Regions from separate parts of the Bacillus sp. m3-13 genome, predicted to be linked through region 2. Evidence: a T-box and tRNA genes for the amino acid it is inferred to sense, from the RefSeq annotation. Region 2 holds a T-box; the other holds one or more tRNA genes.
What was found. A T-box is a leader RNA that pairs with one kind of tRNA and senses whether it is charged. The one in region 2 lies ahead of serS (serine--tRNA ligase), so its partner is inferred to be a tRNA-Ser.

Region 1 (14,818 bases), on a different contig from region 2:
GTCATCCGACTTACCTTGTCTGGAATTGCGAATCGTATGGGCTTTTCATACGATGAAATTGAAGATATCAAAATTGCCTTAAGTGAAGCTTGTACCAATGCGGTCGAGCACGCTTATAAGCAGGACGAAAAAGGTAATATTCGAATCGGATTCGGTATTTACAAAGACCGACTCGAGTTAGTGGTAGCTGACAATGGACAAAGCTTTGATTTCGACAAAGTAAGGGAAGAATTAGGTCCATACACCGAGTCGCAACCAGTAGAAACTTTGCCAGAAGGAGGGTTAGGATTATTCTTAATCCAAACGCTGATGGATGATGTGAAGGTGCACAGCAATCAGGGCGTTACAGTCTTCATGACAAAGTATGTACAAGGAGAGCAGGTGGAAAGGGATGCGGAATCAATCTCCGTCCAGTAAGCTGGATGTTAATATGCTATTAGAGCGGTACCAACAAGACGGTTGTGAAGTATCGCAGTTGCAATTAGTAGAGCATTATACTGCACTTGTTGAATCCATCGCTCGAAAATATTCAAGAGGCAAAGCCTTTCATGAAGACCTCTCTCAAGTAGGGATGATTGGATTGCTCGGTGCCATGAAGCGTTTCGATGCAAGTTTTGGCCGAAGTTTTGAAGCATTTGCTGTTCCAACGATTATCGGAGAAATTAAACGTTTCCTTCGAGATAAAACTTGGAGTGTCCATGTTCCGCGCAGGATCAAGGAAATTGGACCGAAGATAAAGTCTGCTGTGGAAGAATTGACAAATGAACTTCAACGTTCACCAAAAGTATTTGAAATCGCTGATTACTTGGAAGTTACCGAAGAAGAAGTGTTGGAAGCGATGGAGATGAGCCAGAATTATCAAGCTCTTTCTGTCGATAATGCCATCGAGGCTGATTCTGATGGAAGCACGGTAACCATTCTCGACATCGTAGGAAACCAAGATGCCGGGTTTGATCAAGTGGATCAGCAGCTTCTATTACAAAAGATTTTCCATGTGCTTTCAGAAAGAGAAAAACAGATTATCGAATGCACATTTTTCAAGAATATGAGTCAAAAAGAAACAGGGGAAAAGTTGGGTATTTCGCAGATGCATGTATCAAGACTGCAACGCAAAGCGCTAACTAAGCTGAAACAAGCATTCATGGAAGATAATGCAAACACGGAGATTTTTTCATGATTGAACAATTCAAACATGAAAAAGCGAACGTGAATGCCTACCAGAATGCGAAAAACGGAATGTATTTTTGTGGGGACAGCTACTACGTAAATACAACGGATGACTACTTTTTATGTGTAGTTGCAGATGGTTTAGGTAGCGGAGAATATGCACACGATGCTTCACAAGCAGTTATTTCCGCTGCCAAAGACCATGAAACTGAGGACGTTTCCGTTATCATGAAAGCTTGTAACGAAGCGATGAGGAATAAGCGCGGTGCAGCGGTTTCTGTGCTGAAAGTCAACTATGACCAGCAAGAGGTTGTGTACAGCTGTGTTGGGAATATTCGATTTTTCCTATATCCTCCGACAGAAAAGCTTATCTACCCACTGCCGGTCAAAGGCTACCTATCTGGAAAACCCCAAACACTTAAAACTCATCGTTTTCCCTACAGTTCCAAAATGAAGTTTTTCATCTACTCAGATGGTTTGAATATCCCATCCGTAAAAAAATACATCAAAGACATCCCATCCGCCACCTCATTGCTGGAAATAGCCGCAATGTTCACAGGCAATGGCATGGACGATGTAACCATCATCTCAGGTGAAATTCACTAGGGAGATCGTATTCTAGCTTTTTGCAAATGATTGTGGAAACTTTCGTTGATCGCAGTGGAAGGCACGAAGACTTCTATGGGAGGAAGGGACAAGGGAGACCCCGCATGGCGAATGCCCGAGGAGGCTTCCGGACCGCCCGCGAAAAGCGAAGTGCCTGGAACGGATTTTAAAAATATTAGGGTTTTCAATTAAGCCAAGGCTGACATTTCCATGTTAGTCTTTTTTCTTTGTCCGAATAATTTGCTAAAATAGAAGATGGGTTAATATGTTGGGAGGCTACAAAATTGGAATGGAACGATAAAAACGAGCAATTGGTCAACCTATTAGTGAAAGACGTAGAAGTGACAAAAGGACAAGCCAAGAAAGTAATAGCACTTTTAGAAGAAGGCAACACCGTTCCTTTTATCGCCAGATACCGAAAAGAACAAACAGGCTCTCTAGACGAAGTACAAATCAGAGCTATCATGGAAAAATGGCAATACATACAAAACCTTGAAAATAGAAAAGAAGAAGTTACCCGCCTAATCGAGGAACAAGGGAAACTCACACCAGAACTGAAAGCCAGTATTCTAAAATCAACCAAACTACAACAGGTGGAAGACCTCTACCGTCCATACAAACAAAAACGACGCACAAAAGCGACAGTTGCCAAAGAGAAGGGATTAGAACCTTATGCCGAGTGGCTGCTCACATTCCCGTCCTCTCCTTCACTTGAAGAAAAGGCGGCAGAATTTTTCTCAGAGGAAAAAGAAGTGTCAACCGTTGAAGAGGTATTAGAAGGAGCAAAGGACATTCTTGCGGAAACCTTTTCTGATGAACCAACTTATCGCCAATATATCCGTGACGTTACCTATAAACAAGGCAAGGTCGTATCAGCCGTTAAGAAAGCGGAAAAAGACGAAAAAGAAGTTTTTGCGATGTATTACGAGTATGAAGAAGCGATCTCACGAATCCTACCGCATCGAATCTTAGCAGTGAACCGCGGAGAAAAGGAAGAAGTCTTGCGAATTTCCATAGCTGCTCCAGCAGAAAGAATCGTGGAATACCTTAATCGCCAAGTGATTAAACGAGAAACTTCCATTGCTACACCTCTCATAAAGGAAGCGATTGAGGACGGATATAAGAGATTGATTGAACCGGCGATCGAGCGTGAAATTAGAAAAGAGCTGACAGAGAAAGCGGAAGAGCAAGCCATCCATATTTTCTCGGAGAACTTAAGAAACCTCCTTCTTCAACCACCTCTTAAAGGACGAGTGGTTTTAGGGGTGGACCCTGCTTATCGAACAGGTTGCAAACTTGCGGTAGTCGATGAAACAGGCAAAGTTCTTCATATAAGTGTAATCTACCCGCATACATCCGGGGAGAAGAAACGAGAAGAGTCCATTAATAAGCTATTAGACGTACTATCCACGTTCAAAATTGAAGTAGTGGCAATAGGAAATGGGACGGCATCAAGGGAGACGGAGCAATTATTAGCAGATGTCATCCAACAAAGCGGAAAGAGCATCTCTTACTTGATCGTTAATGAAGCGGGTGCGAGTGTATATTCCGCATCTGACTTGGCGAGAGAAGAATTCCCGGATCTTCAAGTGGAAGAAAGAAGTGCTGTCTCTATTGCCCGCAGACTGCAAGACCCGTTGGCGGAGCTTGTGAAAATAGACCCGAAATCGGTTGGAGTCGGTCAGTACCAACATGACGTGGCACAAAAGCGTTTAGCGGAATCCTTGAATTTCGTTGTAGAAACCGTTGTAAACCAAGTGGGCGTGAATGTGAACACCGCATCTTCTTCTTTGTTGCAATATGTAGCAGGATTATCAAAGACCGTTGCTACTAATATCGTGAAAAAGCGGGAAGAAGAAGGGAAGTTCGCTAGCAGGTCAGACCTAAAAGGTATTCCGAGACTAGGGGCGAAAACCTATGAGCAATGTATCGGCTTCTTAAGAATTATAGACGGAAAACAACCGCTGGACAGAACGGGCATCCACCCGGAAACGTATAGCGATGTTAAGAAGTTATTGAAGCAATTAGGAACGTCTGAAAAAGAAATCGGAACGGAAAAGCTGCAGCAAGCCCTGAAAGATGTAGATGTGGCAAAGCTTGCCGAAGACTTAAACATCGGTCCTATTACTCTTCAGGACATCATCGATTCTCTCATCAGACCGGAAAGAGATCCTCGTGATGATATGCCTACCCCGCTACTTAAGCAGGATGTATTGAAAATGGAAGATCTGCAAAAAGGAATGGAACTAGAAGGAACAGTCAGAAATGTCGTGGACTTCGGCGCATTTGTTGATATCGGCGTAAAGCAAGACGGCCTTGTCCATATCTCAAAACTGAGCGATCGCTTTGTAAAACACCCGCTTGACGTTGTCTCTGTCGGTGATATTGTCACTGTCTGGGTCGATGGAGTGGAAGTGAACAAAGGGCGAGTATCCCTAACGATGCTGCAACCCCAAAAGCAAGAAGTATAGGAAGATAAAATAACCCCCGAACAACCAAGTGAACAGGTTGTCGGGGGTTCTTCTTCATTCTTTTGGGTTCTTGATCGCCGGGATGAAGACAACAGTGAGGAGAGATCAGGAAGAGAGAGGTCCTCATTAGCGTTATGAAGACATCAGTGAGGAGAGATTAGGAAGAGAGAGGTCCTCATTACCGTTATGAAGACATCAGTGACTAGAAATTTGGAGGAGAGAAGTCCTCATCGGCGTTATGAAGACATCAGTGACGAGAAATCAGGAGGAGAGATGTTCTCATTAGCGTTATGAAGACATCAGTGACGAGAAATTTGGAGGAGAGAAGTTCTCATTAGCGTTATGAAGACATCAGTGACGAGAAATTTGGAAAAGAGATGTCCTCATCGCAATATGAAGCTCTTGGTGACAAGGGATTTTAACGAAATAGTCAAGAGGAGATCAAAGGGAAGATCTGGCAAGTTCAATGTTTCAAAGGTATGCCAAAACCGAGAAAACGTCCCAAGAAATTATGATCTTGGGACGTAGTTTTAGCTCGCGTTAACGATTTTGTTCTTCAAGTATTCTTCTTATGATAGAAAAACCAGCACTGATTCAACATTTTTATCTGATATCGATCTTTCTCCAGGTATGCGCGTTGCATCTGCTTCCTAAACCAAGTCGGCATCTTTCACTACCCCCTTCAACCTTTAAACTTGAAGGCTCATAATGAGGGGCTGTTTAGGTAAAGATTGTTGCAGGTTAGTGAGTGTATGAGTGGATTGGAGCGGAAGGCGCTCGACTCCGGCGAAAGGTAGCGGTAGACTTGAGACCCCACAGCGCAGCGAGGAGGCTCAAGCACTGCCCTGCGGAAAGCGAGTGCCTGCAGCGGAAAGAAACGGCAAAACTTCAAAGGGAAAACAACAATCTTATAGAAACCAGCCCAACATAAATGACTTATTTTTTTCTATACTATGCAGTATAATGGGGAGGGTTCGAATGAAAGGTGGAGGACACATGGAAGACAAAGAACTACAGAAGTTAATAGAAGGAATCTCCCTAAAGCATTTCAACAGACCTTTCCTTCACAAAGCATCATTCAATCACCGACTGAAAACAACCGGAGGAAGATACCTCACCTCCACAAGCAACATCGAAATCAACAAGAAGTATTACGACGCCCTGGGTATGGACGAGCTAGTAGGCATCATCAAACACGAACTATGCCACTACCACCTGCACATTCAAGGTAAAGGCTATAAACACCGAGATGCTGATTTCCGATTCTTACTTAAAAAAGTGGGGGCCCCAAGATTTTGTACGCCCATTCATACAACTACATCCAAGCCGAAAACTTTTCGTATATATGAATGTGTGGATTGCCACCTGCAATACAAAAGAGTAAGAAGAGTGAATACAAACAAGTATAGATGTGGAAAATGTAGAGGGAAGTTAAGAGAAATAGAAAAGCGTGTTGACACACAACCATAAAATATGATAATTTATTCTAGTCGCTGTTTTAAAAAACGGCTGGATGACAATTATGATAATATATCATTTTTGTTCCGAAAAAACTTGACTTTTAAGTACAAGCTTATTAAAATAAAAGCAGTCGGTTGCGACGAAAGACAACGTTATCCGACACACCGTAGCATTATTCCACCATAGCTCAGCGGTAGAGCATTCGGCTGTTAACCGAAGGGTCGTAGGTTCGAATCCTACTGGTGGAGCCAAATGGAGAAGTACTCAAGTGGCTGAAGAGGCGCCCCTGCTAAGGGTGTAGGTCGTGTAAGCGGCGCGAGGGTTCAAATCCCTCCTTCTCCGCCATCTATTAAGGCCCGTTGGTCAAGCGGTTAAGACACCGCCCTTTCACGGCGGTAACACGGGTTCGAATCCCGTACGGGTCACTACAAAGTGGGATGCAAAACATTCTTGTTTTGTTTCCCATTTCTATCTGGAGGATTAGCTCAGCTGGGAGAGCACCTGCCTTACAAGCAGGGGGTCGGCGGTTCGATCCCGTCATCCTCCACCAGAGGGACTTAATACTAACCTTCTAAAGTTAAATCATCTTCGATGGGCTATAGCCAAGCGGTAAGGCATCGCACTTTGACTGCGACATGCGTTGGTTCGAATCCAGCTAGCCCAGCCAACTTTATAAAATGTATGCGGGTGTGGCGGAATTGGCAGACGCGCTAGACTTAGGATCTAGTGTCTTTGACGTGGGGGTTCGAGTCCCTTCACCCGCACCATACATTTATACTAGCCATTCATTTTCGCGGTCGTGGCGGAATGGCAGACGCGCTAGGTTGAGGGCCTAGTGGGGGCAACCCCGTGGAAGTTCGACTCTTCTCGGCCGCACCAAAAACACCGAAAAAATAATTTCAAAAAAGTGTTGACACAAAATGCTGGATTTGATATTATAGTTAAGTCGCCTCTGAGAGGGACATCAAATAAACAACTTATATGAAGCGCCCGTAGCTCAATTGGATAGAGCGTTTGACTACGGATCAAAAGGTTAGGGGTTCGAGTCCTCTCGGGCGCGCCATTATCGGGGAGTAGCTCAGCTTGGTAGAGCACTTGGTTTGGGACCAAGGGGTCGCAGGTTCAAATCCTGTCTTCCCGACCATTAAATCCCTTAGAATTTGGGGCCTTAGCTCAGCTGGGAGAGCGCCTGCTTTGCACGCAGGAGGTCAGCGGTTCGATCCCGCTAGGCTCCACTTTAATACTTTTTATGAAATACTTATCTTTTTGGCGGTGTAGCGACGAGCATTACTACATGAATTTGCTCCAAGTTGTCCCGACGGATTTACACCCTGAATTTGCTTGCAGAGGAAGGGACACAGACCAGTAACATTGGTGCCAGTAAATCTAATGAAATACTTTATCTTTTTGGCGGTGTAGCTCAGCTGGCTAGAGCGTACGGTTCATACCCGTGAGGTCGGGGGTTCGATCCCCTCCGCCGCTACCAAAAAGGACCCTTTAGCTCAGCTGGTTAGAGCAGACGGCTCATAACCGTCCGGTCGTAGGTTCGAGTCCTACAAGGTCCACCAGTTCTTTCTATACGCGGAGGAATACCCAAGTCCGGCTGAAGGGATCGGTCTTGAAAACCGACAGGGGTGTCAAAGCCCGCGGGGGTTCGAATCCCCTCTTCCTCCGCCATAATATTTTAGATGATATGGTGAGTATAGAGAAGTAATATTGTTATCGCGGGGTGGAGCAGTCCGGTAGCTCGGTCGGGCTCATAACCCGAAGGTCGCAGGTTCAAATCCTGTCCCCCGCAACCAAATGGTCCCGTGGTGTAGCGGTTAACATGCCTGCCTGTCACGCAGGAGATCGCCGGTTCGATCCCCGGTCGGGACCGCCATTTTTTATCTTAATAGTTTGGCTTTGTATTAAGGTTTACACTATTAATTATATTACGGCTCGGTAGCTCAGTTGGTAGAGCAATGGACTGAAAATCCATGTGTCGGCGGTTCGATTCCGTCCCGAGCCACTTTGATTTTAAATGCCGGTGTAGCTCAGTTGGTAGAGCAACTGACTTGTAATCAGTAGGTCGTGGGTTCGACTCCTATCGCCGGCACCATCTTTTACTAAGTAAATATTATTATGGCGGTTGTGGCGAAGTGGTTAACGCACCTGATTGTGGTTCAGGCATTCGTGGGTTCGATTCCCATCAGTCGCCCTTTTTAGCGGGTGTAGTTTAATGGTAAAACCTCAGCCTTCCAAGCTGATGTCGTGGGTTCGATTCCCATCACCCGCTCCATTTTTGTGGGCCTATAGCTCAGCTGGTTAGAGCGCACGCCTGATAAGCGTGAGGTCGGTGGTTCGAGTCCACTTAGGCCCACCATTTTTTATATACACCGTTTTGTTTTATTCCACCATAGCTCAGCGGTAGAGCATTCGGCTGTTAACCGAAGGGTCGTAGGTTCGAATCCTACTGGTGGAGCCATTCTGGGGAAGTACTCAAGTGGCTGAAGAGGCGCCCCTGCTAAGGGTGTAGGTCGTGTAAGCGGCGCGAGGGTTCAAATCCCTCCTTCTCCGCCAGAATATCTGGCCCGTTGGTCAAGCGGTTAAGACACCGCCCTTTCACGGCGGTAACACGGGTTCGAATCCCGTACGGGTCATCAAAAGTTGTGGTATTTTATAAATACTATGGCTTTTTTTATTTGTCCAAATTCTCCTCGTAAGTACTTCAAAACTTCTCTCCAAATAATGAAATTTGTTTGCATTTTATTTTAAAAATAGGAAATTCCTAACTCATACAATACCCTTCTGCGAAACAAACAAAACCTCATTTTGAAAAGTAAAATTATTATTTCAATATAATCTATCTGTGTAAGCGTGTACATTTATTCTTGTGGGCTATATTAAGCACAAAAACTTTTCGACAAAAACCAACACTTCTCCTCCTAATTTTTAGGCTAAATTTCTTGCATTGTAAACCCTTCCATAAATGCTGATATAACGCAATTTCAAGTAGAGCAACAATGAAAACGGTTTCCTTAAATTGCTTGTTTTTTACATACCAGTCTCTAAAAATAAATATTGTTGATTTATGTCATACGATTTCGACTTGTCGGATAAAGGAGAATATTATAAAAAAGAGAATAGTAGTGTATAACAATATTCTTTTTTATAAGGAATGATGGAAGGGTGAAAAAATTGATTGCTACGAGTGCGACGGATTTTCAGCTGCACCTTTTTCATGAGGGAACATTGAATAAAAGTTATGAGCTTTTTGGCTCACATTTAGTACGTCATCGTAAAAAGGTGGTAGGAACAAGGTTCACTGTATGGGCGCCTAATGCCAAGAAGGTGCGTGTAATGGGCTCTTTCAATGAGTGGAATGGTGAGGTGCATCCACTAGAAAAATTAAATAAAGAAGGTGTTTGGAGTATCCAAATAGATGAAGACCTATTGGGTCATTTATATAAATACGAGATTGTTACACAATCGGGTGAAATACTACATAAAGCGGATCCGTTTGCTTTTCATGCAGAAGTAAGACCTAAAACAGCGTCAATTGTGTATGACCTAGAAAGATTTAAATGGAAAGATCAGAACTGGCGCAGGAAAAAGAAACGAAAACTGGTTTATGAAAAACCGATGTTTATCTATGAGCTGCACCTTGGTTCATGGAAGAAAAAGAATGATGGAGAACTTTACTCCTACACAGAATTAGTTACGGAATTAATTCCTTATATTAAAGAACATGGATTTACACATATAGAATTACTTCCTTTAGTGGAGCATCCATATGACCGCTCATGGGGGTATCAAGGTACGGGGTATTATGCTGCGACAAGCAGATATGGAAATCCTAAAGAGTTAATGGCGTTTATTGATGCATGCCACCAAGAGGACATAGGGGTGATATTAGACTGGGTACCGGGGCATTTCTGTAAAGATGCTCATGGGCTATATATGTTTGATGGGGCACCTGTGTTTGAATATAAAAACTACCATGATCGCGAGAATGAAGTATGGGGCACGGCAAACTTTGATTTAGGAAAGCCTGAGGTAAGGAGCTTTTTAATTTCAAATGCATTGTTCTGGATGGATTATTTCCATGTTGACGGCTTTAGAGTGGATGCAGTAGCCAACATGCTTTATTGGCCAAACTCAAAGGAAGAGCATGCGAACCCTTTTGCACAAGAATTTTTGCAAAAACTGAATGAAGCGGTATTTGAACAGGATTATAGTGCGCTTATGATTGCAGAAGATTCTACAGATTGGCCACTAGTTACCTCCCCTACCTCTAGTGGAGGGCTTGGATTCAATTACAAGTGGAATATGGGTTGGATGAATGACATTTTGCGGTACATGGAGACTGCTCCTGAGCAAAGAAAACATCTACACGATAAAGTGACATTCTCCATCGTCTATGCATTTTCCGAGAATTTCATTTTGCCTTTTTCCCATGACGAAGTGGTTCATGGCAAAAGATCTCTGTTAAACAAAATGCCTGGAAATTATGAAGAAAAGTTTGCGCAATTACGGTTGCTGTACGGATTCTTCTTGACACACCCTGGAAAGAAGCTTCTCTACATGGGCGGGGAGTTTGGGCAGTTTGATGAATGGAAGGACCTTGAACAGTTGGATTGGTTTTTAGTAGACCAGTATGAATCCCATCAACAGATGCATCATTATTTCAAGGAACTGTTGGCTTTTTATCAGCAATATAAAGCCTTGTATGAATTGGATCATGACCCTAATGGATTTGAATGGATTGATGCAGATAACCGTGAGCAAAGTGTCTTTTCCTTTATCCGAAAAGGAAAAAAACCTGCAGATACGCTAGTAGTAGTTTGTAATTTCACAGGAGTTTCCTACGATGAATTTAAAATTGGCGTGCCTTATCTAACAGAATATGAAGAAGTTTTTAGTTCTGATGCACAAGAATTCGGTGGAAACGGCCGGATAAATGATCAGGAAGTTAGTGCTGTAGAAGGAGCATATCACGGAAAGGACTATCATATGATGGTCAATGTTGCATCATTTGGCGTAAGTATATGGCGTCCTAAGAAAATTAGAGGGGAGAGATAACGCGATGGCGAAAAATAAATGTGTAGCAATGTTATTGGCAGGGGGAAAAGGGAGCAGGCTCAGTTCCTTAACAAAAACGTTGGCAAAGCCGGCTGTTCCTTTTGGAGGGAAGTATAGAATCATCGATTTTGCATTAAGTAACTGTACCAATTCAGGGATTACTACCGTTGGAGTTCTGACCCAGTATCAACCATTGGTATTAAATTCTTATATAGGTATTGGTAGCACATGGGATTTGGACCGTAAAAATGGAGGGGTGACGGTATTGCCTCCTTACACCGAATCTTCAGGTGTGAAATGGTATACAGGGACAGCAAGTGCCATCTATCAGAATATCAACTATCTCACTCAATATGATCCTGAATATGTCCTAATTCTTTCTGGTGACCATATTTACAAGATGAATTACGAGGAAATGCTAGACTACCATATTAAAAAGGATGCGGATGTATCCATTTCAGTGGTGGAAGTTCCTTGGGAAGAAGCAAGCAGGTTTGGAATCATGAATACGAACGATAAGCTCGAAGTGGTGGAGTTTGATGAAAAGCCAGCGCATCCAAAGAGTAATCTGGCTAGTATGGGAATCTATATTTTCAAGTGGTCCGTTTTAAAGGAATATCTTGAAATGGATGATCGAAACCCTGAATCCAGTCATGACTTCGGCAAGGATGTCATTCCTTTGTTATTGGAAGAGAATAAGAGTTTGGTAGCATATCCTTTTAAGGGTTATTGGAAGGATGTAGGAACGGTAAAGAGCTTGTGGGAAGCAAATATGGATCTGTTAAAAGAGGATTGTGAATTAAATCTCTTTGAATATGACTGGCGTATCTATTCTGTCAATCCAAATCAGCCTCCTCAATTCATTGCACCATATGCAGATGTAAAGGATTCTCTTGTTAACGAAGGATGTTTCATTGAAGGGAAGATTGATCACTCCGTATTATTCCAAGGTGTGAATGTAGGGAGAAACTCAGTAATCCAAAACTCAGTAATCATGCCAGATGCCATTATTGGTGAAAATGTCTATGTGAATAAGGCAATCATTCCTTCAGGGATTAAAATTCCTGATGGTGCAGTCATTTGTCCGGAGAAGAATGAAGACGAGATTATTTTAGTAACAGAGGAAATGATGGATAAAGGGATTTTCTCTACAGCCCGATAATAGACGGAAAATCAAACACAGGAAGGGTGTCCATTTATGAGTAAATCAATGTTAGGAATCATCGATGCAACAATCCATAATGAAGAAATGCAGGAGTTAACGTTAAAACGTTCCATAGCAGCAGTTCCTTTTGGGGGGCGCTATAGACTGATTGATTTTGTCCTATCCAACATGGTCAATTCAGGTATCCAAAATGTTGCGATTTTCCCCCGTTATCAGTATCGCTCCCTGATGGATCACCTTGGTTCAGGAAAGCAGTGGGATCTGGATCGTAAACGCGATGGGTTGTTCTTTTTCCCAAGTTCCGAAAATGAAAACACAGGTTCGTTCCAACATTTCAAAGAAAATGTGGACTTTTTCGGGCGCAGCAATCAAAAATATGTCGTCATAGCAAATAGTTTTACCGTATCCAATATGAATTACAAATTGATTCTAGATCGTCATATCCAAAACAGATGCGATATAACCCATGTGGTAAAAGAAGATGAAACGTTGGATATGTATGTCCTCGAGAAGGACCTTTTGGTGAAATTATTCATGAATCATGAACAAACGGGGTATAGAAGTATCATGGATGTAGTAGAGGATATTACAAGCGGATATAAAATTTGCAACTATGAATATACCAATTATGCCGCCGTAATTGATTCACTGGAAAGTTACTATGAGCATAGCTTGGAATTGTTGGATCCTGTTGTTTGGAAGCAGGTTTTTGTAAAAGATCATCCTGTCTTCACAAAGGTTAAAGACGAGCCTCCAACAAGCTATTCCAAGGATGCTTATGTAAAGAATTCCATGATTGCAAACGGTGCCATCATTGAGGGGCATGTTGAGAACAGTATTATCTTCCGAGGTGTCAAAATCGGAAAAGGGACGGTAGTCAAAAACAGTATTGTCATGCAAAAAGGCGTTATCGGAGAGAATTGTGTTTTAGATTCCGTCATCTTAGACAAAGATGTAAAGGTAGAAGACGGTACAAGTTTAACAGGGAAAACAGATTCCCCGTATTTAGTGAAAAAAGGATCGGTACAAGGAGCTCTGATGAATTCGTGAAGGTATTGTTTGTCGTATCTGAATGTGTCCCGTTTGTGAAGTCTGGAGGCTTAGGCGATGTTGCGGGTGCATTGCCTAAGGAATTAAAGAAACTAGGTACGGACGTACGAGTTATCTTACCTAAATATGGTCAAATACCCGAAGTATTTAAAAACAAAATGAAAAGAGTACAGACCACTTTTGTGGATGTGGGCTGGCGTCATCAATACTGCGGCGTGGAAAAATTGGTACACGATAATGTAACCTATTATTTTATCGATAATGAATACTACTTTAACCGCGATTCCCTGTACGGTCACTTTGATGACGGGGAACGCTTTTCCTTTTTCTGTCGTGCCGTATTGGAAAGTATGACTGCTATTGATTTTATTCCAGATGTCATTCACTGTCATGACTGGCACACAGGGATGGTCAATTTTATCTTGGAGCGGGAATACAAACAGAATCCAAGGTTTGAGCATATTCAAAGTGTATTTACGATCCATAACCTTCAATTTCAAGGTGTGTTTCCGCCAAGTATCTTGCATGATTTATTACGTATTGACAGTAAACATTTCAATGCTGATGAGTTGGAGTTTTACGGGAATGTGAATTTCATGAAGGCAGCATTGGTTTCATCCGGGTATATTACGACGGTAAGCCCCACTTATAAAAATGAGATTCAGACCGCTTATTTCGGCGAAAAGCTGGATGGAGTTCTCCGTCATAGAAATGATGCGTTAGTAGGAATCATTAACGGGATTGATGATGATTTGTATAGTCCTGAAACGAACGAGTACATTGAAGCAAATTATTCCGTAAGTAAAATGGGAAATAAAACGTTGAATAAAGCAGCCTTGCAAAAACTATGCGGATTACCTGTAAAAGAGGAAACACCGATCATTGCGATGGTAAGCAGGTTGACCAAGCAAAAAGGATTGGACCTTGTTACATGCGTGCTGCATGAAGTATTGAATGAGGATGTACAGATTGTCGTGCTTGGAACAGGTGAACCTCAGTTTGAACATTACTTCCGAGAGTTATCATATCAACATCCTGAAAAAGTGAAAACGTTCATTGGTTTTGATGAACCGCTTGCTCATCAGATCTATGCAGGTGCAGATATGTTTTTAATGCCGTCCAAGTTTGAACCGTGCGGACTCGGTCAGCTAATAGCCTTGCGTTATGGTACTATACCAATTGTACGTGAGACGGGTGGACTGAATGACACGGTACATTCTTATGATGAAACGACGTTGGAAGGAAACGGATTTTCCTTCACCAACTTTAATGCCCATGATATGCTTCATACCATCAGGCGTGCCATAAGCATGTATGAGCAGCCAAAAGTGTGGGACGGTATCATGAAAGAAGCAATGGAGCGCGATTATAGCTGGGCTAAATCGGCGTTTAAATACAATCAATTGTATTCAACACTAATGGCTAGGAGTGGAGTGCATGTTCTCTAATAAAGAGAAATTCAAGGCTGCTTTTTTAAGGAAATTGGAGAGTATGTACGGAAAGAGCTTCCAGGAATCGACTTCAAGAGATCATTATCATACACTCGGTAACATGGTAAGAGAATATATCAGCTCCAACTGGATTGCCACTAACGAACGAAATCGCGCGGCTGATGAAAAACAAGTGTACTATCTTTCTATTGAGTTTTTGTTGGGGAGATTATTGGGAAGTAATCTCTTGAATCTTGGAATTCAAGAAGTGGTGGAAGAGGGCCTGAAAGAACTGGGGCTTGATTTCTCTGCCATTGAAGAGATTGAAGCAGATGCAGGTCTTGGAAATGGTGGTCTAGGCCGACTAGCAGCCTGTTTCTTGGATTCCCTTGCTTCTTTAGACC
Region 2 (14,818 bases):
GTGGATGCTATTGTAGTGGATACAGCACATGGCCATTCTCAAGGGGTACTGGATACGGTGAGAAAAATTAGAGATAAGTATCCTAACTTGAACATCATCGCTGGGAATGTTGCAACAGCAGAAGCGACACGAGATTTGGTGGCAGCTGGTGCAAATGTAGTAAAGGTCGGTATCGGACCGGGCTCCATTTGTACAACACGAGTCGTTGCCGGTGTAGGCGTGCCGCAGATCACAGCAGTATATGATTGTGCAACTGAGGCACGCAAGCTTGGAGTATCCGTCATTGCAGATGGTGGAATCAAGTATTCCGGTGACATTGTCAAAGCACTTGCTGCTGGTGGACATGCCGTAATGCTAGGCAGTATGTTGGGTGGTACATCCGAAAGCCCTGGGGAGACAGAAATTTTCCAAGGCAGACGCTTTAAAGTGTACCGCGGCATGGGGTCTGTTGGTGCAATGGAAAAAGGTAGTAAAGATCGTTATTTCCAAGAAGATAATAAAAAGTTTGTACCAGAAGGTATTGAAGGACGCATTCCTTATAAAGGACCTGTTGCAGACACTATTTACCAAATGGTGGGCGGTCTGCGGTCCGGCATGGGGTATTGCGGTACAAAAGACTTACAAGCATTAAGAGAAGATGCACAATTTGTGAAAATGACAGGTGCCGGGCTTCGTGAAAGCCACCCGCATGATGTGCAAATCACGAAAGAATCCCCTAACTATTCCGTTTAAATATGTTGTCATAGGAATTTAGTCTTATAAACAGACAGGGAAAGAAGTGGTCTTTCTCTGTCTATTTTTTTTGGACATAGTGTGATAAAATAACGACTATGTGAAAAAAATCTGGAGGTAAGACAAGGTGAAAAGAAGCTTTAAACAATTGTTCGTTGGTTTATTAGTACTTACGCTTATGGTTTCAATATTTCCTGGTAAATCTGCTCAAGCAGAAGAAAATGATTTCCTGAATATAAATGCGAAAGCTGCTATATTAATAGAATTTAGTACAGGGAAAATCATCTATCAAAAAAACGTAGATGAGGCACTTCCTGTTGCAAGTATGACAAAGATGATGACGGAATATTTACTTCTTGAAGCAATTGAAGATGGAAAATTAGATTGGTCAAAAGAAGTGATTCTAAGTGACTATGCACAAGCGATATCTCAAAAGTATCCTGAGCTATCCAATGTTCCTATGAGAAAGCAAGAACCTTACACAATTAAAGAACTCTATGAGGCGATGGCAATCTATTCTGCAAACGGAGCTACCATTGCACTGGCTGAGGCTATTGCAGGTTCAGAAACGAAATTTGTAGAAATGATGAATGCGAAAGCGGAAGAAATAGGATTAGAGAATTACAACTTCGTTAACTCTACAGGATTAAACAATGAAGACCTAGCAGTAGGTGGAGTTCCGATGCACCCTGAAGGAACGGATGCTAATGAAGAAACGACTCTTTCCGCTAAAGACACTGCAAGATTAGCACACCGCCTACTAACTGATTATCCTGAAATTTTGGATACAGCAAGCATTCCATTCAAGGTTTTCAGAGAAGGTACGCCTGATGCGATAGATATGCCGAACTGGAATAAAATGTTATTCACAGAAGAGTTAAAGGTGCAATTTGAAGGAATAGACGGATTGAAAACTGGTTCTACAGATGCAGCAGGGTTCAACTTCACCGGTACTGCTGAAAGAGACGGAATGAGAGTAATTTCGGTCGTAATGAACACAACAAATGATGAAGGTGTCTCCACTGAGATTTCCCGTTTTATTGAAACGAAAAAATTAATGACTCATGCATTCGGTAGTTACTCTGTAGAAGAATTGTTTCCTGGCGAGTACCAAATGGAAGGCGAGTCCATTCTTCCTGTAACAAAAGGGAAAGAAGACAGTGTAGAAATTCAGACAAAAGAACCATTCAAGACACTTGTCAAAGATGGCAATAAAGATAACTTTAAACCTCAATTTGAAATCAACGAAAAGCTTCTGAACGAAGAAGGAGAATTAACAGCTCCGGTAAAAGAAGGAGATAGCGTTGGTGTAATGACAGTTACTCAAGAAGGCGGCCAAGATTACGGCTATCTTTTCGGTAACGAACAAGAAGGTGCAACAGTTGAATTGGTAACAAAAGAAGGCGTGGAAAAAGCAAACTGGTTTGTATTATCCATGCGTGCAGTTGGCGGATTCTTTTCCGATCTTTGGTTCACAGTTGCTGGAGCAATTAAAGGATTATTTTAATAAGAATTAATAATGCTTGAAGGCCCATCTCCACAGAGGATGGACTTTCAGGCATTTTCCTTATAGATGACTTACGCGTAATTTCATTTATCGGGGAAATACTACTTTAAAATAAAATGTTTCACAAAAGCCGAATCTTTCTAAATAGTGGCAGGGTAATCTTTCGATATTTTATTAGGATTTTTCTAAAATTTAAGGTAAAATAAAGAGCGTGTTAGTAAATTATATGGACTTGCTCCATTTTATGAAAAAATATTTTATACATATAGGGGGACTTATCGATGACACATCAAACAGGTACAGATCGTGTAAAACGTGGAATGGCGGAAATGCAAAAGGGCGGCGTTATCATGGACGTTGTCAACGCTGAGCAGGCGAAAATTGCAGAAGAAGCTGGTGCAGTTGCTGTAATGGCATTAGAGCGTGTTCCTGCTGATATCCGTGCAGCTGGTGGAGTTGCCCGCATGGCAGATCCAACGATTGTGGAAGAAGTAATGAAAGCTGTATCCATCCCGGTAATGGCGAAAGCTCGTATTGGCCATATCGTAGAAGCTCGCGTATTGGAAGCAATGGGTGTGGATTACATCGATGAGAGTGAAGTATTGACTCCAGCGGATGAGGAGTATCACTTAGACAAGCGTCAATACAAAGTACCATTCGTATGTGGTTGCCGTGATCTTGGAGAAGCTGCACGCCGTATTGGTGAAGGTGCATCTATGCTTCGTACTAAAGGGGAGCCAGGAACAGGAAACATCGTGGAAGCGGTTCGTCACATCCGTAAAGTGAACGCACAAGTTCGCAAAGTGGTTGGAATGAATGAAGATGAATTGATGACAGAAGCAAAACTATTAGGTGCTCCTTTTGAGTTGCTTCTTGAAATCAAGCGTACTGGTAAACTTCCGGTAGTAAACTTCGCAGCAGGCGGAATTGCAACTCCAGCTGATGCAGCGTTAATGATGCAATTGGGTTCTGACGGGGTATTTGTTGGATCTGGGATCTTCAAATCCGAAAACCCTGCGAAATTTGCTCGTGCAATCGTAGAAGCGACAACTCACTACCAAGACTATGAACTAATTGCAAGCCTGTCCAAAGGATTAGGTACAGCGATGAAGGGGATTGAAATCTCTACATTATTACCTGAAAACCGCATGCAAGAGCGTGGCTGGTAAGTAAAGGAGTTTTAACGTATGGTGAAAGTTGGGGTCTTAGGACTTCAAGGTGCGGTTCGGGAGCATGTTAGATCCATCGAAGCATCTGGAGCAGAAGCAGTAGTAGTCAAAAGAGCAGAACAGCTTTTTGAAATAGACGGCCTGATTATACCGGGAGGCGAAAGCACGACGATGCGCCGACTGATTGATAAGTATTCTTTCATGGAGCCATTGCGCGAATTCGGTGCAAGCGGCAAGCCTGTTTTTGGTACATGTGCCGGACTGATATTGATTGCAAATGAAATTGTTGGCTATGATGAGCCGCACTTGGCATTTATGGATGCGAAGGTAGAGCGTAACTCATTTGGACGCCAGGTGGACAGCTTTGAAGCAGAACTTGATATTGCAGGGATTGCAGAAGATTTCGTTGGCGTCTTCATCCGTGCTCCGCATATTGTGGAAGTGGGAGAAGATGTGGAGGTACTTTGCAAACATAACGGCCGTATCGTAGCTGCTCGTCAAGGACAGTTCCTAGGTTGCTCGTTCCATCCAGAATTGACGGATGACCACCGTATTACACAGTATTTCGTGAATATGGTGAAAGAGTCCAAATAAATTTGGGTATAAAACTATTGCAAGTATGAGAAACTTGTAGTAGATTATCTAATAAGAAAATATTGTTAAAGCGTTGATAGGAAAAAGTAGCAGGTTGCTCATACTTTAAGAGAATCGGTGGTTGGTGAGAACCGATGTATGACATTTGCGAATCCATCCTTGAGCACTTGGCCGAATTGCCTCTAACAGGCATAGTAAGTCAATTCGGTAAGATTATTACCGTTATCGAATGAAGTGGGAGAAGGCGTTTGGTCTTTTTCAACAAGGGTGGCAACACGGGAATATAACTCTCGTCCCTATTTAGGGGACGGGAGTTTTTTGCGTTCAAAAAAAGGAGGAAAAAGACATGTTAGATATGAAGTTATTGCGTGGAAATTTTGAGGAGATAAAGGGGAAGCTTCAGCATAGAGGGGAAGATTTGTCAGACTTGGACCGCTTTGAGGAGCTGGATGCTAGAAGAAGGGACCTTCTTGTTCAAACAGAGCAATTGAAAAGTAAGCGTAATGAGGTTTCTCAACAAATTGCTGTCATGAAACGTGAAAAGCAGGATGCAGATCACCTGATCAAGGAAATGCGTGAAGTAGGAGACAAAGTAAAGGAATTCGATGATGAGTTAAGAGGAGTAGAGGAAGCACTTGAACTGTTACTTTTATCTATCCCTAATATCCCTCATGAAAGTGTTCCTGTTGGAGAAACAGAGGACGACAATGTAGAGGTTCGTAAATGGGGAGAGGTTCCAACGTTCGGATTTGAAGCAAAAGCGCACTGGGATATTGCGGATGAGCTTGGCGTCATAGATTTTGAACGAGCGGGTAAGGTTACCGGCAGCCGTTTTGTTTTCTACCGTGGCTTAGGTGCGAGACTTGAGAGAGCATTATTCAACTTCATGTTAGATTTACATGTAGATGAGCATGGGTACACTGAAGTGTTACCGCCGTACTTGGTAAACCGTGCGAGCATGACTGGTACAGGACAGCTTCCTAAGTTTGAAGAAGATGCATTCTTAATTGAAAAAGAAGATTACTTCTTGGTTCCGACAGCAGAGGTTCCAATTACGAATATGCACCGCGATGAGATCTTAAGTGGCGATCAATTGCCAATCAATTATGCGGCATTTAGTGCTTGCTTCCGCTCTGAGGCTGGATCTGCAGGTCGTGACACTCGTGGGTTGATTCGTCAGCATCAATTCAATAAAGTAGAGCTCGTGAAATTTGTAAAACCAGAAGAATCTTATGAAGAGTTGGAGAAATTGACTGGCAATGCGGAAAAAGTATTGCAACTGCTGGGACTTCCATACCGCGTGTTGAGTATGTGTACAGCAGATCTTGGCTTTACAGCAGCCAAGAAATATGACATCGAAGTATGGATCCCGAGTCAGGAAACGTACCGCGAGATTTCTTCTTGCAGTAATTTCGAGAGCTTCCAGGCACGCCGTGCAGGCATCCGTTTCCGTCGCGATCCAAAAGCTAAACCAGAACATGTGCATACGCTAAATGGATCAGGACTTGCGGTTGGCCGTACGGTGGCGGCGATTTTGGAAAACTATCAACAAGAAGACGGTTCTGTCATCATTCCTGAAGTATTGCGCCCATATATGGGTGGCAAAGAAATTTTGACTAAATAGTGAACAAAGGAAGGATAGAGTGAAAAATCTCTATCCTTCTCTTGTATCTTGTTGACATCCTTTTCGAAAATATGATATATTACTCTTTGTCATACGGAGGAATACCCAAGTCTGGCTGAAGGGATCGGTCTTGAAAACCGACAGGGGTGTCAAAGCCCGCGGGGGTTCGAATCCCTCTTCCTCCTCCATTGATTTTAAAGAATGTTTTACCGATAGCGCATAAACTGGAGTATGTTCGTTACATTATGGAGAAGTAACGACTTTTTTATTGCCTGAGATGAAGCGACGTCATCTATTTGGCAATCTGTAAGCTGCCCAATTAGGGTGGCTTATTTTTTTTTGAAAAAAGTTATAAACGGTTGATTTCCGTTGCAGGTGCTTCGCTTTCCTGCGGGCGGTCCGGGAGCCTCCTCGGCAAGCCTGCGGGGTCTCCCCTGTCCCTTCCTCCCGCGGGAGTCTGCGCACCTTCCACTTCAATCAACAGATATTTTCATCTAACTAGAGTTTACAAAAAAGACCGGGGCTACATAGCCTCGGTCTTTTGTTAGTGTCGTTTATTTTTTTAGTAACTGTGATTGCTTCATGTGATGGGAAATCTTCTCGATAATTGGCTCGATGGAATCTCCATTGCTTAGCACATCGTATTCGTTGATGTTCAAGCGGAGTACCGGGCATGCGTGGAAGTTGTTGATCCATCGCTCGTAGCGCTCATGCATTTCTTCCCAGTAGGAGATCGGAGTCTGCTGTTCCATTGGGCGCCCGCGTTCTTGGATGCGGCCAAGGATATCATCCAAGCTTCCTTCTAGGTAAATCAAAAGGTCAGGATGCGGGAAGTAAGGTGTCATCACCATTGCTTCAAACAGGCTGGTGTATGTGTCATAGTCGACCTGTGTCATCGTGCCCTTTTCATAATGCATGTTGGCAAAGATGCCGGTGTCTTCGTAGATGGAGCGGTCTTGAATAAAGCCGCCGCCATATTCAAAGATTTTTTTCTGGTCTTTAAATCGTTCTGCCAGAAAGTAAATTTGTAAATGAAAGCTCCAACGCTCGAAATCTGCATAAAACTTATCTAAGTATGGGTTGGTGTCTACTTTTTCAAAAGATGTACGAAATCCAAGGGCATTTGCCAATGCATTCGTCATCGTAGATTTACCGACTCCCACTGTTCCGGCAATCGTAATGACTGCGTTAGAAGGGATGCCGTTATTTTTGACGTAAATTCATTATACGTTAACTCCTTTATTCAAGGTATCTTTCAACTGTTGGAAGATACGCTGTAGGTCTTCATCTCGTTGTACAAAGTCAACCTCGTCTCCGTTAAAGCGCAGGATCGGCAGGGAAGGGGTATTGTTCTTCGAGACGATCCATTTCTTCATCATAATCAAGACTTAGCTGTTGAAGGTATAGCGGATCAATTTTTCTTTTCGATATCACGGCCACGCTTTTCAATTCTCGTTAGTAGAGTGTCCAGACTTGCATTTAAATAAATGATGACATTTGGTCTTGGCATGTCTTCTGTTAGAATATCGTAGATTCTAAGGTATTTATCGTACTGCTTGTCCTTTAGTGTGCGTTTAGCGAAAATAAGGTTTTTTAGGATATGATAATCAGCTATTACCGGTTTATGTTGCTTTAGGTGATGCTGATCGATGTCTTCGAGTTGTTTGTATCTATTGCATAGGAAAAACATTTCCGTTTGAAAACTCCACTCGTCGATGTTTTCGTAGAATTTTCCTAGGAAAGGATTTTCGTCTACTATTTCTTTTAATAATTGATATTGGAACTCTTCTGCAATTTTTTTTGCAAGTGAGGTCTTTCCAACACCAATGGGTCCTTCAACTGTTATAAATGGTGTTGCTTGCACCAGGATGCCCCCTTTATAAGCGTGTGACTACATCAATATTTTGACAGACAATAAGTATTCTATCATAGATATGGGGGTTGTGGAGGAACAATTTGAGGGAGAATGGAGAGAGAGAAGGACTGGGGGTTTCCCCAGTCCTTAGTAGTAGTAATAGTAACGTTCGGTTGGATTTTTGACGACGTTGAAGTTATCGGTGATCAGAAGCCAGTTTTGCGGGAAAGGCAAGCCGAGCTTCCAATAGCTGATACCGCGTAAGTTAAGTTCTTTTATGAGGTCAAATTTTGCTTGTATGGACCGTGCGTCTTCAAACCAGACTTCGTGCTCTTTGCCGTCCTTACTGTATTTGAAGGTGGGCGCCTGTGCCTCTTCATCGTAAGAAATAGCAACATTGTTGTTGGCTGCAAGTTCTATGGCTGCCTGCGGGCTTATCGCTTTAGCAAATTCTCCGCCTTGGACAAAGGGAAGCGTCCAGTCATATCCATAGAGATTTTGCCCCATCATAATTTTTTCACTCGGCATTTCCGTAATGGCGTACTCTAATACTTCTCGGACAGGACCAATCGGAGAGACTGCCATCGGTGGACCCCCGCTATATCCCCACTCATAGGTCATAATGACGACAAAATCAACAATTTCGCCGTGTGTTTTGTAGTCATGGGCTTCATACCACTTTCCTTTTTGGTCGGCCTTTGTTTTCGGAGCTAGGGCGGTGGAGATAAGCCATCCTTCCTTTTTAAACCGATCCCGTGCCTTTCTTAAAAATGTATTGTAGGCTTCTTTGTCTGCCGGTCGTAAATATTCAAAGTCAAAATGGATATCTTTGAAGTTATATTTTTTGGCAGTGGCAACGATGTTATCCAGGAATTTGTTTTGAACCTGCATGTCTGTCAGGATGATGCGGCCAAGTTCGTCACTGAAACCATCCTCTTCTAAATTGGTAAGCACCATCATTAAGATGACATTGTCTTCTGCAGCGATGGCAGGCAGATTTGTCAACGGCGGTTCCTTTAATGAACCATCTCGCAATACCTGAAAACTGAATGGTGCGAGGTAGGTTAAATAAGGAGCGGCATTACGCGAGCTCTGTTGGAGTTCTTGTGATACAGTGTTTCCGCGAGGCTCCACATAAGCATTGATTTCCGCTTCTCGTTTTGGTTGTGGTGGAATATAAAGACGTAGCCCCACTCGTAAAGGAGCAGCAGGATTTAATTGGTTTATATCAATTAACTGTTCAGGTGTGATGTTATATTTTCTGGCTATGGAAAAAATCGTATCTCCCTGTTGGACAAAATAAAAACGCCCCACAATGGGGATCACCAGTGCCTGGCCGACAACGAGCCTGTCGGGGTTGGGAAGATCATTGGCTTCTATAATATCCTGTGGGGTTGTAGCATATGCCTGTGCAATCCCGCTTAGCGACTGTCCTTGGCTTACGACATGTATTTGCATGGTTCGTCCCTCCTATTCATTATCCTTTACCAATGTATGAACGGGTCAGGGGATTCATGCAAGCAACCTTACTGTTGACTTAGAAACTTCTCTGTTGGACGGACATCGGCCTTTAGTACATTTTCCATCATGCGTAATGCGTACTTATGGTCGTCATCATCTGCAGAAGCTATTGCATCACTTGGTATTACTAACTCAAACTCCCGCATATAGGCGTCATTTGCCGTGAACAGAACACATATATTCCCTGCAAGTCCTGTAAGGATAAGTTTCTTAACATGAAGTTGAGAGAGCAAGGTATGCAATGCCGTCCCGTAGAAAGCCGAATGCTTTGGCTTGATGAGGAAAAAGTCGTCACCGCAAGGATACAATGCCTTCATGATCGGATCGCTCCATTTGTTTTTGCATTTATCCATGATTTTGTCGTAATCGGCCTGCCATAAGTTATAATGGTCATTAATATAGATAACGGGAAGTCCTTCCTTATGCATGACTTCCTTGATTTCTTTAATATTTGGGACAATCTTGGTTGTTTTTTCTGCAAGGATGCTTCCGTGTTTGAACTGAAAATCATTGATGATATCGATAATTAATAGAGCCGTTTGTTTCATTATGTAAAATCACCTCTGGAGGTTAGTCTATGGAAAAGAGGTGGAGAATATAAATATGCAAGGAAAAGAAGGGAAAGGTCTAAAATGCAAGATGAACATTTTATGAAGTTGGCGATAGAAGAGGCGAAAAAAGCGGAGGCGCTAAAGGAAGTACCAATTGGTGCCGTACTTGTGCATGATGGTAAAGTTATCTCTAAAGGATATAACCTACGGGAGACCACTCAAAGGTCCATTACCCACGCAGAAATAATGGTCATTGATCAAGCGTGTGAAGCTTTGCAAACATGGAGATTAGAAGAAGCCACTTTATATGTAACATTGGAACCATGTCCCATGTGTGCCGGAGCGATCATCCAATCTCGCATTATGAAAGTAGTATATGGTGCCAAGGATCCAAAAGCGGGTTGTGCAGGTACGCTAATGAACATCTTGCAAGATTCTCGATTTAACCACCAGACAGAAGTAGTAAGTGGTATAATGGAAGAAGAATGTGGGGAATTGCTGTCCTCCTTTTTCAGGAAACTTCGTCAGCAGAAAAAAGAGAAGAAACTCCGTGAATCAAACTCCTAATAATTTACAGGAGTAGACGGTTGCATTTTTCACTCTTACCCGTTATACTAAATTATGCGTTGAGTTAATGACGCAACCAACTTATGGTTTTAATTTTGTCGTGCTAAGCGGGGAGGTAGCGGTGCCCTGAACTCGCAATCCGCTCTAGCGAGGCTGAATCCCTTCTCGAGGTTAGTAGACTGTAGGGTCTGCCTCAAGTAAGTGGTGTTGACACCTGGGTCCTGCGCAATGGGAACCCGTGAACCATGTCAGGTCCGGAAGGAAGCAGCATTAAGCGGACTCTCTCATGTGCCGCAGGGTTGCCTGGGTCGAGCTAACTGCTTGAGTAACGCTTATGGTGACTAATCGACAGAAGGTGCACGGCAGTTTAATAATACAGTTCAAACTCACTTCGGTTTCCGGGGTGAGTTTTTTCATATTTAAATGTTAAACAGACTAGTCGATTGGAGCGGAAGGCACTCGACTCCGGCGGGAGGTAGCGGTAGGTTGAGACCCCACAGGCGAAGCCGAGGAGGCTCAAGCACCGCCCCGCGGAAAGCGAGTGCCTGCAGAGGAAAGGAACGGTCAATCTATACAGCGAATTAAAAATGATAGACATGGAACAAACATTTTATTTTCCACAAGCCATACGGTATAATGAAAGAGGATAAAAAAGAAGGAGGGCATATTGGTGGCATATCAAGCTTTATATCGTGTTTTTAGACCACAAACCTTTGCAGATGTCGTGGGACAAGAACATATAACCAAAACCTTACAAAACGCCCTGCTTCAACAGAAGTTTTCTCACGCCTACTTGTTCTCCGGTCCAAGAGGAACAGGAAAAACAAGTGCGGCAAAAATACTAGCAAAAGCAGTCAATTGCGAACATGCACCAGTTGCAGAACCATGCAACGAATGTTCCGCCTGTAAAGGAATTACAGACGGTTCCATTTCAGATGTCATCGAAATAGATGCAGCCTCTAATAATGGTGTAGACGAGATCCGGGACATCCGCGACAAAGTCAAATATGCTCCAAGTTCCGTAAAATATAAAGTCTATATTATAGATGAAGTACATATGCTTTCCATCGGTGCATTCAACGCGTTACTTAAAACGTTAGAAGAACCACCAAAACACGTTATCTTTATTTTGGCTACAACCGAACCCCATAAGATTCCGCTTACCATCATCTCGCGTTGTCAGCGATTTGATTTTAAAAGGATTACGGGTGAGTCTATTGTCGGTAGGCTGGCTACTGTTTTACAGGCTCAAGAAATAGAGGCAGAGCCCCAAGCATTGGCGATTATTGCCCGAGCGGCTGAAGGCGGGATGCGAGATGCCCTCAGTTTGATGGATCAGGCCATCTCCTTCAGTAACGGTTTGTTAACTGTCCAGGATGCACTAGCCATAACGGGATCTGTCTCACAAAGCTTTATGACAGATATCGTAAACGGCCTGTATCACAAAAATGTCGCCCAAGCGTTGGATTCTCTGAATCAGGTTTTCCAATCAGGTAAAGATCCCGCAAGGTTTTTGGAAGATCTTATCTTCTATTACCGGGACATGCTTTTATATAAAACGGCACCAAACTTGGAACAAATTTTGGACAGGGTACAAGTGGACGAAGCCTTTCAACGGTTTGCAGAAGAAATACCTGCAGAAACTATCTATGAGACGATTGATATCCTGAATAAAAGCCAGCAGGAAATGAAGTGGACGAACCATCCGCGTATTTACCTAGAAGTGGCGATTGTGAAGCTTTGTCAGCTAGAAGCCCAAGCGAAGGAATCGGCGAATCAAGACCAGGTAAATCTTTTGCAAAAGAAGATTGCTATGCTCGAAAGTAAAGTAAAAGAGCTTGCAGCAGGTAATGTAGGGGGAGCGGCAAAAGCAAATGCACCAAGTAAGGCCCCTGCAAGAAGTGGGGGAGGCTCTAGAAATGGCTTCAAGCCCGCGACAGGTCGAATCCAGGAAGTGCTGAAGCAGGCAACAAGAGGTGACTTGGAAAGCATTAAAGGCAGCTGGGCACAATTGCTTGAAGCACTTCGCAAGCAAAATAAAGTATCTCATGCTGCATTATTGACGGACAGTGAACCTGTAGCTGCAGCAAGCAGTGCTTTTGTGTTAAAGTTTAAATATGAGATACATTGCAAGATGGCATCAGATGAACCGGTTAAGCAAAACCTGGAACAAATTATCCTGGATCTTACCGGAAAATCATATGACATGCTTGCCGTTCCCGAAGAAGAATGGCTGAAGATCCGAGAAGGCTTTATTCGCGGACAAAAAAATGATGAAGAGGGCAGCGAAACGCAAGATGACCCGTTCATTGAAGAAGCGAAGAAACTGGTCGGCCCCGATCTTGTAGAAATTAAAGAATAATAAACAATAATAAAAAGATATTAGGAGGAATTTATTATGATGCGTGGCGGCGGAATGGGTAACATGCAAAAAATGATGAAACAAATGCAAAAGATGCAAAAAGATATGGCGAAAGCACAGGAAGAGTTAGCTGAAAAGACAATGGAAGGAACTGCTGGCGGTGGAATGGTCACAGTTGTAGTCAATGGTCAAAAAGAAATCATTGAAGTGAATATTAAGGAAGAAGTAGTAGACCCGGAAGATATCGAAATGCTACAAGACTTAGTTCTTGCTGCAACAAACGATGCCCTTAAGAAAATGGAAGAGCTGACAAACGATACAATGGGCCAGTTCACTAAAGGGTTAAACATGCCAGGACTATTCTAGGAGGACCTTTATGCATTATCCTGAGCCTATATCAAAGCTGATTGACAGCTTTATGAAATTGCCAGGTATCGGCCCGAAAACGGCCGCTCGTCTGGCTTTTTTCGTACTTAACATGAAAGAAGATACCGTATTGGACTTTGCGAAAGCATTAGTAAATGCAAAGAGAAACCTTTCCTATTGTTCTGTATGCGGACATATCACCGATAGAGATCCTTGCTATATATGTGAGGATAATAGAAGAGACAGAACCATCATCTGCGTGGTACAGGAAACAAAAGATGTTATCGCGATGGAAAAGATGCGGGACTATAATGGTCTTTATCATGTCCTTCACGGAGCAATATCCCCAATGGATGGAATCGGTCCGGAGGATATCAAAATACCGGAACTTATTAAACGATTGCAAGACGATGAAGTGCAGGAACTTATCCTTGCAACTAACCCTAACATTGAAGGCGAAGCAACCGCGATGTATATTTCTAGACTACTAAAGCCATCCGGAATAAAAATGACCCGTATTGCTCATGGACTTCCTGTTGGAGGAGATCTAGAATATGCAGATGAGGTAACGTTATCCAAAGCCCTTGAAGGCAGAAGAGAAATATAAGGTAAGTTAAATGTAAGAAAACGATTCATGATCTCAGACAAAGGGGTTATCATAACCTATGTTTTTTCGAAAAAAAGACCGCTTAAAAAAACAATATGATGCCAAATTGATGGAAACAACGGAAGACTGTAAGAATCGCTGGGCCAAACAAAAAAGTTTGGTAGATAAAAGTGTCGATCCTTCAGAAGAAGTCATCTGCCAATTGAAAGTTGCAGAAGCAAAGTATCTCTTCCTATTAAGGGAAGTCCGAACTCGTATGGTAAAGAAGTAGCTGGGGATTTCCTTAGCTGCTTTTTTTATGCATTCAAAATCCTGTTATTAAAGTAGCGAGTTCTTAATCTCCTCTAACATTCATATAGTTTAGTACAAGCTGGCAAGAGGAGGGATTATGATGGAACCGTTACTTGTAATAGGTTTGATATGCGGGTTGATCCTGCTTGTTCTGTTGGTGGGTACACCAATAAAACCGTTGCGCTTTGCAGGACAGGCGCTTATAAAAGTAATGATCGGTGCACTCTTTCTATTCTTTTTAAATGCATTCGGAAACTCGATGGGGATTTATGTACCAATCAATCCTGCTACCGCTGCAGTCTCAGGTCTGCTGGGGATACCGGGCGTCGTATCATTGGTGATCATTCAAATGTATATATTATAAGAAGGAAAGTTAGACTGTTTTTTTAGTGACGGTTTAAGTCTTATAACCTGATAAAACCGCCCTCCTATAAAAAAGGAGGTTTTTTTGTTTTTTTTTCGTTGACTTACCTTTATTAAAAATGGTATATTAGATTTCGTTGTCACAAACGACCGCATACATGGATTGAAAATAACTTTTAAAAAGTTGTTGACTTCATTCGGAAGTATGTGATAAGATAATAAAGTCGCTTCGAGAGAACGGCCAAAAAGAGTTCTTTGAAAACTAAACAAAACAACAGCGTCATAACGTCGGTTCTACGGAACACGACAAAATGATTTTAAGTAACACAAGCTAGCAAATTTTGAGCAAAAGCTCAGACTCTTTATTGGAGAGTTTGATCCTGGCTCAGGACGAACGCTGGCGGCGTGCCTAATACATGCAAGTCGAGCGGACCTTTTAAAAGCTTGCTTTTGAAAGGTCAGCGGCGGACGGGTGAGTAACACGTGGGCAACCTGCCTGTAAGACTGGGATAACTTCGGGAAACCGGAGCTAATACCGGATAATATAAGGAACCTCCTGGTTCTTTATTGAAAGATGGTTTCGGCTATCACTTACAGATGGGCCCGCGGCGCATTAGCTAGTTGGTGAGGTAATGGCTCACCAAGGCGACGATGCGTAGCCGACCTGAGAGGGTGATCGGCCACACTGGGACTGAGACACGGCCCAGAC

Region 1: it has a tRNA-Ser gene. The T-box ahead of serS (serine--tRNA ligase) is inferred to sense a tRNA for this amino acid. The anticodon was not compared.

What each region holds. Positions count from the first base shown of each region.
Region 1 is NZ_ACPC01000019.1:118,413-133,230, forward strand. Features, by position in the region: gene rsbW (anti-sigma B factor RsbW) at 1-417, shown strand, start outside; gene sigB (RNA polymerase sigma factor SigB) at 392-1,177, shown strand; gene M313_RS0111065 (PP2C family serine/threonine-protein phosphatase) at 1,174-1,773, shown strand; gene M313_RS0111075 (Tex family protein) at 2,058-4,244, shown strand; gene cmpA (cortex morphogenetic protein CmpA) at 4,801-4,911, opposite strand; gene M313_RS0111085 (SprT family protein) at 5,241-5,714, shown strand; tRNA gene M313_RS0111090 (tRNA-Asn) at 5,882-5,956, shown strand; tRNA gene M313_RS0111095 (tRNA-Ser) at 5,960-6,050, shown strand; tRNA gene M313_RS0111100 (tRNA-Glu) at 6,059-6,130, shown strand; tRNA gene M313_RS0111105 (tRNA-Val) at 6,180-6,255, shown strand; tRNA gene M313_RS0111110 (tRNA-Gln) at 6,298-6,372, shown strand; tRNA gene M313_RS0111115 (tRNA-Leu) at 6,389-6,472, shown strand; tRNA gene M313_RS0111120 (tRNA-Leu) at 6,499-6,584, shown strand; tRNA gene M313_RS0111125 (tRNA-Arg) at 6,692-6,768, shown strand; tRNA gene M313_RS0111130 (tRNA-Pro) at 6,773-6,849, shown strand; tRNA gene M313_RS0111135 (tRNA-Ala) at 6,868-6,940, shown strand; tRNA gene M313_RS0111140 (tRNA-Met) at 7,115-7,191, shown strand; tRNA gene M313_RS0111145 (tRNA-Ile) at 7,196-7,273, shown strand; tRNA gene M313_RS0111150 (tRNA-Ser) at 7,289-7,382, shown strand; tRNA gene M313_RS0111155 (tRNA-Met) at 7,429-7,507, shown strand; tRNA gene M313_RS0111160 (tRNA-Asp) at 7,511-7,587, shown strand; tRNA gene M313_RS0111165 (tRNA-Phe) at 7,644-7,716, shown strand; tRNA gene M313_RS0111170 (tRNA-Thr) at 7,731-7,806, shown strand; tRNA gene M313_RS0111175 (tRNA-His) at 7,833-7,905, shown strand; tRNA gene M313_RS0111180 (tRNA-Gly) at 7,913-7,986, shown strand; tRNA gene M313_RS0111185 (tRNA-Ile) at 7,994-8,070, shown strand; tRNA gene M313_RS0111190 (tRNA-Asn) at 8,098-8,172, shown strand; tRNA gene M313_RS0111195 (tRNA-Ser) at 8,177-8,267, shown strand; tRNA gene M313_RS0111200 (tRNA-Glu) at 8,276-8,347, shown strand; gene glgB (1,4-alpha-glucan branching enzyme) at 8,886-10,769, shown strand; gene M313_RS0111210 (glucose-1-phosphate adenylyltransferase) at 10,774-11,931, shown strand; gene M313_RS0111215 (GlgC family sugar phosphate nucleotidyltransferase) at 11,968-12,984, shown strand; gene glgA (glycogen synthase GlgA) at 12,981-14,432, shown strand; gene M313_RS0111225 (glycogen/starch/alpha-glucan phosphorylase) at 14,422-14,818, shown strand, end outside.
Region 2 is NZ_ACPC01000001.1:2,497-17,314, forward strand. Features, by position in the region: gene guaB (IMP dehydrogenase) at 1-732, shown strand, start outside; gene M313_RS0100020 (D-alanyl-D-alanine carboxypeptidase family protein) at 860-2,239, shown strand; gene pdxS (pyridoxal 5'-phosphate synthase lyase subunit PdxS) at 2,521-3,408, shown strand; gene pdxT (pyridoxal 5'-phosphate synthase glutaminase subunit PdxT) at 3,427-4,002, shown strand; T-box leader at 4,067-4,303, shown strand; gene serS (serine--tRNA ligase) at 4,349-5,626, shown strand; tRNA gene M313_RS0100040 (tRNA-Ser) at 5,722-5,814, shown strand; partial or broken gene M313_RS0100045 (deoxynucleoside kinase) at 6,181-6,850, opposite strand; partial or broken gene M313_RS22245 (deoxynucleoside kinase) at 6,850-7,490, opposite strand; gene M313_RS0100055 (glycosyl hydrolase family 18 protein) at 7,629-8,939, opposite strand; gene M313_RS0100060 (cysteine hydrolase family protein) at 9,008-9,550, opposite strand; gene tadA (tRNA adenosine(34) deaminase TadA) at 9,635-10,120, shown strand; RNA gene ffs (signal recognition particle sRNA large type) at 10,219-10,483, shown strand; gene dnaX (DNA polymerase III subunit gamma/tau) at 10,791-12,482, shown strand; gene M313_RS0100075 (YbaB/EbfC family nucleoid-associated protein) at 12,522-12,848, shown strand; gene recR (recombination mediator RecR) at 12,859-13,455, shown strand; gene M313_RS0100085 (YaaL family protein) at 13,514-13,726, shown strand; gene M313_RS0100090 (pro-sigmaK processing inhibitor BofA family protein) at 13,847-14,110, shown strand; rRNA gene M313_RS0100095 (16S ribosomal RNA) at 14,472-14,818, shown strand, end outside.